One region of the Serratia sp. TSA_130.1 genome, then DNA from elsewhere that is predicted to be linked to it. Evidence: predicted binding sites of a transcription regulator. Region 1 holds the regulator's gene; each other region holds the start of a gene.
What was found. Region 1 encodes PurR, which represses purine synthesis genes. Its sites were predicted from a motif close to CANGCAAACGTTTGCNTG; they were not measured.
Positions count from the first base shown of each region.

Region 2: a site for PurR is predicted at 2,039-2,056, ahead of serA (phosphoglycerate dehydrogenase). Genes of this name have one in related genera too.
Region 3: a site for PurR is predicted at 1,800-1,817, ahead of ACUTQY_RS23355 (nucleobase:cation symporter-2 family protein). Genes of this name have one in related genera too.

Region 1 is NZ_JBQZFS010000004.1:268,461-271,737, reverse strand. Features, by position in the region: gene punR (DNA-binding transcriptional activator PunR) at 75-1,031, shown strand; gene purR (HTH-type transcriptional repressor PurR) at 1,019-2,044, opposite strand; gene cydH (cytochrome bd-I oxidase subunit CydH) at 2,367-2,456, shown strand; gene sodB (superoxide dismutase [Fe]) at 2,521-3,099, opposite strand.
Region 2 is NZ_JBQZFS010000001.1:1,215,295-1,218,571, reverse strand. Features, by position in the region: RNA gene ssrS (6S RNA) at 1-9, shown strand, start outside; gene ACUTQY_RS05700 (5-formyltetrahydrofolate cyclo-ligase) at 61-669, shown strand; gene serA (phosphoglycerate dehydrogenase) at 718-1,956, opposite strand; gene rpiA (ribose-5-phosphate isomerase RpiA) at 2,249-2,905, opposite strand; gene ACUTQY_RS05685 (LysR family transcriptional regulator ArgP) at 3,110-3,277, shown strand, end outside.
Region 3 is NZ_JBQZFS010000009.1:106,253-109,529, reverse strand. Features, by position in the region: gene ACUTQY_RS23360 (AsmA family protein) at 1-217, opposite strand, end outside; gene ACUTQY_RS23355 (nucleobase:cation symporter-2 family protein) at 346-1,746, opposite strand; gene gltS (sodium/glutamate symporter) at 1,987-3,198, shown strand; gene recG (ATP-dependent DNA helicase RecG) at 3,241-3,277, opposite strand, start outside.

The DNA of each region.
Region 1 (3,277 bases):
TGTATCCGGCTGGATCTCTGCTTGTGAAACGGTAATATTTGCAAAGTGCTGTTAAAAAAATTGAAGGCAAAGCGATGTGGTCTGAATATTCTCTCGAGGTCGTTGATGCGGTGGCGCGCACCGGCAGTTTCAGCGCGGCGGCGCAGGAGCTGCACCGGGTGCCGTCGGCGGTAAGTTATACCGTGCGGCAGCTGGAGCAATGGCTGGCGGTGCCGCTGTTTGAGCGGCGTCACCGAGATGTGGAACTGACGCCGGCCGGCGCGCTGTTTATCAAGGATGCGCGAGCTGTTATCAAAAAAATGCTCGACACCCGCCGCCACTGTCAACAGGTGGCCAACGGCTGGCGCGGTCAGCTGAATATCGCGGTGGACATCATCGTCAAACCGCAGCGCAGCCGCCAGCTGGTGCTGGATTTCTACCGCCATTTCCCCGACGTCGAGTTGATGCTGCAACCCGAGGTGTTTAACGGCGTGTGGGATGCGTTGGTGGACGGCAGGGTGGACATGGCGATCGGCGCCACCCGCGCGGTGCCGGTCGGCGGCGGCTTCGCTTTCCGCGACATGGGGGATATGAACTGGCTGTGCGTAGTCAGCCCACAGCATCCGCTGGCGCAGCTGGCAGGGCCGTTGAATGACGATCGGTTGAGGCCGTACCCTGCGCTTTGTCTGGAAGACACCTCGCGCAATCTGCCCAAGCGCGTCACCTGGACGCTGGATAACCAGCGGCGGCTGGTGGTGCCGGACTGGACCTCGGCGCTCGACTGTTTGTGCGCCGGATTGTGCGTCGGCATGATGCCGGCGCATCTGGCGCTTCCGCGGGTGCAGCGCGGTGAGCTGAAGGCGTTGCAGTTGCAGCAGCCGTTTCCCGCCAGCCCCTGCTGCCTGACCTGGCAACAGGATAAACCGTCACCGGCGATGAGCTGGCTGCTGGCGTATTTGGGCGATGGCGAGACGCTGAATCAGGAGTGGCTGAGTGAGGCGGCACCGGAAGCCGTGCCGGCTTCCGGTAGGGAGGACGATCAGCGGCGGTAGTCGATGAACGGACCGTCGGCGACCGAACGGCGTTCGACCAGCTTCGGATGCACTTCGATCACCTGCGATTCTTCGCGCTTGCTGATGATGCGATCCAGCAGCATGGTGAAGGCCATTTCGCCCAGACGCTCTTTCGGCTGATGAATGGTGGTCAGCGCCGGGGTGAAGTAGCGGGCGTTGCGCACGTTGTCGTAGCCGATCACGGAAATATCTTGCGGCACCCGCAGCCCCAGTTCGTCGGCGGCGCAGATGGCGCCCATCGCCATGATGTCGCCGCCGCAGAATACCGCGGTCGGTCGCTGTTTCTGCGACAGAATTTGATGCATCGCCTTGTAACCGGACTCCGGCTCGAAGTCACCCTGGACTATCCACTCTTCGCGAATATCGATATGCGCTTCCTGCAGCGCCTTCATGAAGCCCTGATGCCGACCGCCGCCGGTGTTGCGCGACAGTTGGCCAGGGATAGCACCGATATCGCGGTGGCCGCGCTCGATCAGGTAACGCCCGGCCAGATAGCCGCCCTCGAACGCGTTATCGATGATGGTGTCGGTGAAGTCGCCGCGCGCGGCGCCCCAGTCCATTACCACCATCGGGATGTTGCGGTAGTCTTCCAGCATGCCCAGCAGCTGATCCGGGTATTCGGAACACATGACCAGCAGGCCGTCGACGCGCTTTTGCGCCAGCATCGCCAGGTAGGCGCGCTGTTTGTCCAGATTGTTGTGCGAGTTGCACAGGATCAGGGTATAGCCTTTGCTGTAGCAGCTGTTTTCCACCGCCTCGATCACTTCGGCAAAGTAGGGCGCTTCGCTCGAGGTGGCCAGCAGACCGATAGACTTGGTGTGATTGACTTTCAGGCTGCGCGCCACGGCGCTCGGCGAGTAGTGCAGCTCTTTGATGGCGGCCCACACGGCCGCTTTGGTCTCTTCGGCGACGAAACGAGTCTTATTGATGACGTGCGAAACGGTGGTGGTGGAAACGCCCGCGCGTTTGGCCACATCTTTAATCGTTGCCATGTAAGGAATGACTCCTGAACTCACATGTTTACAGCATGTAAGTGTGATGTTAATCGTTTGCCTACGTAGATCCTTCTCCAGAGAAGCGAAAACTGAGTTTTTAGTGTTGAAGTCGTCAGCGCTTAATCAGGAGGGGCATGAATGCCGGTACGCAGTTGTGAACTGCGAATTTTGTCGCATATTGAACAAAAGTGGAAGAGGTAATCGAGATTATAAACCGGGAAATGATAACAAGATTTTATCGGCGAACTGTGGGAAAATGATTTGACGTACTAATTGTGCGCCTTTTATCCTTAGGAAAGCCCATTTTAAAGGAGTTGTCATGGATACCGATCTGAAGATGTCGCTGTTCACCACCGTTTGCGCATTGGCGATGATCATCGCTTTCAGCTTTGTCGCCGCGTTGAACTGATTTCCCGCCAGTTTTAAAAAAGGCGCAGCCAAGCTGCGCCTCATCACTTAGGCAAGGCCTGCGCTTACGCCAGGTTTTCCGCTGCGAAGGTCCAATTGACCAACGCCCAGAAGTTTTCCAGGTATTTTGGACGCGCATTGCGGTAATCGATGTAATACGCGTGTTCCCACACGTCAACGGTCAGCAGCGGTTTGTCTTCACCGGTCAGCGGGGTGGCCGCGTTGGAGGTGTTGACGATCGCCAGCGCGCCGTCCGGTTTTTTCACCAGCCAGGTCCAGCCGGCGCCGAAGTTTTTCACGGCGGCATCGGTGAACTGCTCTTTGAACGCAGCGAAAGAGCCGAAGGATTTGACGATCGCCGCCGCCAGTTCGCCCTGCGGTTCACCGCCGCCCTGTGGTGACAGGCAGTGCCAGTAGAAGGTGTGGTTCCACACCTGCGCGGCGTTGTTGAACACGCCGCCGTTAGAGGTCTTGATGATCTCTTCGAGCGATTTGCCCTCGAACTCGCTGCCTTTCACCAGGTTGTTCAGGTTAACCACGTAGGTGTTGTGGTGCTTGCCGTAGTGGTATTCCAGGGTCTCGGCGGAGATGTGCGGCTCGAGCGCGTTTTTCTCATACGGTAATGCAGGTAATTCAAACGACATTGCTTCCTCCTTTACAGCGCCATTCGCTTCCCGCCGGGGCGAGAGTCATATGGGCCGTTTTTTATTGTGGTCATTCAATCTTAACAATTTTCATCATAAAAAACAGGAAGAAAAGCCAGAAATGCGCGTGGGGAGGTGCGATAGGCGATAGCTTGAACAGGCGGTTGCGACCGAGGCC
Region 2 (3,277 bases), on a different contig from region 1:
GGAGATTCCCCTTCTCAGCGGTTTTGTGTGCTGAACGCCACACTGAGCAAGCCTGATATGATGTCTTTTCAATCCCAATTCGCGCAGCAGCGCCAAGCCATTCGTCAACTCATTCGCCAACGTCGGCGCGAGCTTACGCCCGAGCAGCAACGCTTTGCCGCAGAAAAGATAACCGAACGCCTCACCGCACACGCGCGCATTCAAGCGGCGCACAACATCGCGGTCTTCCTGTCGTTTGACGGCGAACTCGATACCGGGCCGCTGATCGAGCGTCTGTGGACGCTCGGCAAACGGGTTTACCTGCCGGTGCTGCACCCGTTCAGCCCGGGTCACCTGCTGTTCCTGCGCTATGCGCCGGAAACGCCGCTGGTACGCAATCGCTTCAATATTCTCGAGCCCCGCCTCGATGTGCGCCAGGTGTTGCCGCTGGGCGAACTTGACGTCGTGCTGACGCCGTTGGTGGCATTCGATCATACCGGGCAGCGTTTGGGCATGGGGGGCGGTTTCTACGATCGCACCCTGCAAAACTGGCGCAGCGGCGGCCCCTATCCCATCGGCCTGGCCCATGATTGCCAGCAGGTGGAGCACCTGCCGACCGAGCACTGGGATATCCCGCTGCCGGAAATCCTCACCCCGCTCTGCAGCTGGGCGTGGCGGGAGCCCAAATAGCAAAAGGCCGGATCGCTCCGGCCTTTTTCGTTGCGGCGAGCCGCCGAATCAGAACAGCAGACGGGCGCGAATGGTGCCGTCGATGGCCTTCATGCGCTGCAGCGCGGCGTCGGCGCGTGCGATTTCCGCTTCGATGTCGATCACCACGTAGCCGATTTCCGGCCCGGTTTGCAGATACTGGGCGGCGATGTTAACCCCCTCTTCGGCGAAGATCTGGTTAATCTGCGTCAGCACACCCGGACGGTTTTCGTGGATGTGCAGCAGGCGGCTGGCGTTCGGACCATGCGCCGGCAGCGACACTTCCGGGAAGTTGACGGCGGACAGAGTCGATCCGTTGTCGGAGTATTTCGCCAGCTTGCCGGCCACTTCGTCGCCGATGTTCTCCTGCGCTTCCTGCGTGGAACCGCCGATGTGCGGCGTCAGCAGCACGTTGTCGAACTCACACAGCGGCGAGTTGAACGGATCGCTGTTGGTCGCCGGCTCTTCCGGGAAGACGTCGATCGCCGCGCCCGCCAGGTGATTGCTGGCCAGCGCGTCGCACAGCGCGGGAATATCAACCACGGTGCCGCGCGAGGCGTTGATCAGAATGGCGCCCGGTTTCATCAGCGCCAGCTCTTCCGCCCCCATCATGTTCTTGGTGGCCAGCGTTTCCGGCACGTGCAGCGTCACCACGTCGCTCATATTGAGCAGATCGGACAGATGACGCACCTGTTGCGCGTTGCCCAACGGCAGCTTGTTCTCGATATCGTAGAAGAACACCTTCATGCCCAGCCCTTCGGCCAGAATGCCCAGCTGGGTGCCGATATGGCCGTAGCCGATGATGCCCAGTTTTTTGCCGCGCGCTTCATAGGAGCCCACGGCCAGTTTGTGCCACACGCCGCGGTGCGCCTTGGCGTTGGCGGCCGGAATGCCGCGCAGCATCAACAGCAGCTCGCCCAGCACCATTTCGGCCACGGATCGGGTATTGGAGAACGGGGCGTTGAAGACCGGAATGCCGCGTTTGGTCGCCGCTTTCAGGTCAACCTGGTTGGTGCCGATGCAGAAGCAGCCCACCGCCACCAGTTTTTCTGCGGCGGCGAACACCTCTTCGGTCAGATGCGTGCGCGATCGGATGCCGACGAAGTGCGCATCGCGGATGGAGGCCTTCAGCGATTCGGTGTCTAACGCACCCTTGTGGTATTCGATGTTGGTATAACCGGCGGCACGCAAATTATCGACCGTGCTCTGATGAACCCCTTCCACCAACAGGAATTTAATCCTGTCTTTCTCCAATGATACTTTTGCCATTTACCCGACCCTATGTTCAGACTTCAGAAGCGGCTGTGACGACACAGCTCCCATCCAACATAACAAAAATAACGCGGGCGGCAATACAAACGATTGCCTGCCCGGCAGGACAAGGCGCAGCGTTGATGGCGGTTTACGGCAGAAAATGCCATAGGGAAAGTTTTCGGCAGAAGCTTTGGGGAGTCAGTTTTCACAATGTGACATAAGTCACCAAATTTGCCGCTTTTCAGAAAAGATGTTTTAACCGAAGAAATATGCGGCCCGGCACTGCCGGGCCACAGGCCGCAGAGGCTTATTTGACCACTTTCACGCCTTCCGGGGTGCCGACCAGCGCCACGTCCGCGCCGCGGTTGGCGAACAGCCCCACGGTCACCACGCCGGCGATGCTGTTGATTTTGTTCTCCAGCGCGATAGCGTCGGTGATGCTCAGGTTATGCACATCGAGGATCACGTTGCCGTTGTCGGTCACTACGTTCTGGCGATACTCCGGCAGGCCGCCCAGTTTCACCAGCTCACGCGCCACATAGGAGCGGGCCATCGGGATCACTTCCACCGGCAGCGGGAATTTGCCCAGCACGTCCACCTGCTTGCTGGCGTCGACGATGCAGATGAATTTCTTGGCGATGGCGGCGATGATCTTCTCGCGCGTCAGCGCCGCGCCGCCGCCTTTGATCATCTGCATGTGGCCGTTGATTTCGTCCGCGCCGTCCACGTAGATATCGAGCGAGTCCACTTCGTTGCTGTCGAACACATGGATGCCGAGGCTTTTCAGCTTGGCGGTTGAGGCGTCTGAGCTGGACACCGCGCCTTCAATCTGGTGCTTGATGGAGCCCAGCGCGTCAATAAAGTGGGCGGCGGTAGAGCCGGTGCCCACCCCGACGATGGTGCCCGGCGTCACGTATTCCAGCGCCGCCCAGCCCACCGCTTTTTTCAGTTCATCCTGCGTCATAATATGTCCCTTGCCTCTGTACGAAAACGTGTGCGTATTATAGGGTAAAACGCTGTTTTTCACGCCGGCAGGATCACACTTATTTACCGCAGCCCGCATTTTTACCCGCTTGGCGGCGAGCTGGGGGCGTGATTTTTCCACCTGCGCCGCACGCAAAATGTGGCATAGTGCCGGTATCATTCTAATTTAAGGGATATCTTTCCGATGAAACGCCCAGACTATCGTACGCTGCAAGCGCTGGACGCGGTGATCCGTGAGCGCGGCTTCGAGCGCGCCGCGCAAAAACTCTGCATCACGCAATCGGCGGTATCCCAACGCATCAAACAGCTGGAAAACCTGTTCGGCCAACCGCTGCTGGTCCGCACCGTGCCG
Region 3 (3,277 bases), on a different contig from region 1:
CGCTGCGCGCCAGCTGCACGTCTTCCAGACCGATCTGGCCCGGCTGATTCCACGAGTGGGTGATTTTTCCTATCGACAGGCGGTATTCGCTGTTATCGCTGATCCAAGCGCTCAGACGGCCTGCCGCCCAGCGGGTTTGCCCCACCAGATACAGCACCACCGCCGCCAGCACGATCAGCAGCAGCAACGTCAGCAACAGCTTTCCGATAAATTTCATCGTCTACATCCGCATCGGTCAAAAAAGATACCCTGTTTATGCCGCAATTGGCCGGGCATCTCAAGGGCAATGGTCTGATAGACAATAAAAAACGGCCGCAAGCGGCCGTTTGAACGCCAATGGGCGGGTTACTTTTTCTCGTGTTCCTGCGGGAACACCAGGTTCAGCACGATGGCGGTAATGCCGCCGGCGGCGATGCCCGAAGAGAGCAGGGTTTTCAGCCAGTCCGGCGCGAACTGCAGGATCAGCGGCTGCTGGGAGACGCCCATGCCGACGGCCAGCGACAGCGCCATGATCATGATGGCGCGGCGGTTCAGACGCTCGCGCGACACGATGCGCACGCCGGAGGCGGCGATGGTGCCGAACATCACGATGGTCGCGCCGCCCAGTACCGGCTCGGGGATGTGCTGCACGAAGCCGGCCACCGCCGGGAACAGCCCCAGCGCGATCAGCATCAGCGCCACCACGAAGCCGACGTAGCGGCTGGCGACGCCGGTCAGCTGGATCACGCCGTTGTTCTGGCCGAAGCAGGAGTTGGGGAAGGTGTTGAACACCGCCGACAGCATCGAGTTCAGGCCGTTGGCCAGTACGCCCCCTTTCAGACGCTTCATGTACAGCGGCCCGCTGACCGGCTGTTCGGAGACGTCAGAGGTGGCGGTGATGTCGCCGATGGTTTCCAGCGAGGTGACCATAAAGATCAGCATCAGCGGCAGCAACAGGTTCCAGTCGAAGCCCAGGCCGTAATAGAGCGGCGTTGGAATGGTAATCGCCGCCGTCGGCGCCGCCGGAGCGTCGGCGGGCAACATGTCCATCGCCCAGGCCAGCAGGTAGCCGACCGCCATGGCGATCACCAGCGAAGCGACGCGCAGGTAAGGGTTGCGCTGGCGGTTCAGCAGGATGATGACCGCCAGCACCGCGCCGGCCAGCAGCAGGTTTTTCGGCGAGCCGAAGCTGTGGTCGTTCATCGCGGCATAGCCGCCGCCGATCGAGGTCAGGCCGACCTGAATCAGCGATAGGCCGATGATCATCACCACGATGCCGGAAACCAGCGGGGTGATGATGCGGCGCGCCAGATGCAGCACGCGCGACAACAAAATTTCGGTGCAGGAGGCGACCATCAGGGTGCCGAACAGCGCGGCCATCATGGTCGGCACGTCGGCGCCGCCGTTTTTCAGCGCCAGGCCACCCATGATCAATGGCGAAACGAAGTTGAAGCTGGTGCCCTGAATCGACAGCAGCCCGGAGCCCACCGGCCCCCAGGTTTTGATTTGCAGAATGGAAGCCAGACCGGAAGCGAACAGCGACATGCTGATGATGTGTTGGGTATCCTGCGCCGGCAGACCCAGCGCCTGGCAGATCAGCAGCGCCGGAGTGATCACCGCAACGAACATCGCCAACAGGTGCTGGCCGGCGGCAAACAGCGTTTGTGGCAGCGGCGGGCGGTCTTCGAGGCGATAAATCAGTTCGCTGGCGCGGGGTTCAGAGGCGGTTTGGCGTGCGGCATCAAGCTCGGAGGATGACATGCTCATGGTGTGGCGTTTCCAGATACGGCAAAGCAGGCATTTTAATGCGCCGCCCCGCAAAAGCAAACGGTTGCGCCTAAATATTATGTTGCCGACTTTCCCGTTTATGTCGCATTTTCATTCATTTTTTCTTGTCATCTCAGCGTTTTTTACTTCTAATCCTGCACTCATCAAGTTTAAAAACTACGTGGTTTTCTATAACTTATTATTTTTATTTGGATCTTTTCCCTTACATGGAGTACCTGGATGTTTCATCTTGATACTTATGGCACGTTAGTCGCGGCGACGCTGGTTTTGCTCCTTGGGGGCAAGTGCGTCAGAAGTATTCCTCTGCTGCGAAAATATACCATTCCCGCTCCCGTCGCCGGCGGTTTGCTGGTGGCCCTCCTGCTGTTAGTCCTGAAAAAATTCGCCAACTGGGAAATCAGCTTTGACATGTCGTTGAAGGATCCGCTGATGCTGGCCTTCTTCGCCACTATCGGCCTGAACGCCAACCTGGCGCGGTTGCGCGCCGGCGGCAAAGCGCTGATGGTATTCCTGTTCGTGGTGTTGGGGCTGCTGCTGGTGCAGAACGCCATCGGCATCGGCATGGCGAAAATGCTGGGGCTGGATCCGTTGATGGGCCTGATCGCCGGGTCGATCACCCTGTCGGGCGGCCACGGCACCGGGGCGGCCTGGAGCAAGCTGTTCATCGAGCGCTACGGCTTTGAAAACGCGACGGAAGTCGCCATGGCCTGCGCCACCTTCGGCCTGGTGCTGGGCGGCCTGATCGGCGGTCCGGTGGCGCGCTATCTGGTTAAACACTCCTCTACGCCGGAAGGCACACCGGAAGACAGCGTGCAGCCGAGCGGCTTCGAGAAGCCGGAAAGCGGCCGCCTGATCACCTCGCTGGTGATGATTGAAACCATCGCCATGATCGCCATTTGTTTGAGCCTGGGGCAGCTGATTGCCGGTCTGCTGAGCGGTACGGTGTTTGAACTGCCTAACTTCGTTTGCGTGCTGTTCGTCGGGGTGATCCTCAGCAACACGCTGGCCTTCACCGGTTTCTATACCGTGTTCGAGCGGGCGGTATCGGTGCTGGGCAACGTCAGCCTGTCGCTGTTCCTGGCGATGGCGTTGATGAGCCTGCGCCTGTGGGAGCTGGCTTCGCTGGCGCTGCCGATGCTGGCGATCCTGGCCGTACAGACGCTGGTGATGGCGCTGTACGCGATCTTCGTCACCTACCGGGTGATGGGCAAGAACTACGATGCGGCGGTGCTGGCCGCCGGCCACTGCGGCTTCGGCATGGGCGCCACGCCGACGGCGATCGCCAACATGCAAGCGATCACCGATCGCTTCGGCCCGTCGCACCTGGCATTTCTGGTGGTGCCGATGGTGGGGGCGTTCTTTATCGATATCGCCAACGCCATCGTCATCAAGCTGTATCTGCTGTTGCCGGTGTTCCCGGCGGTGGGGTGATATCGCGAGTCATCATGAGAAGGGCGCCTGCGGCGCCCTTTTTTATGCGTTGGAGTAGCGCGCCTTCTCCGGCAGCCAG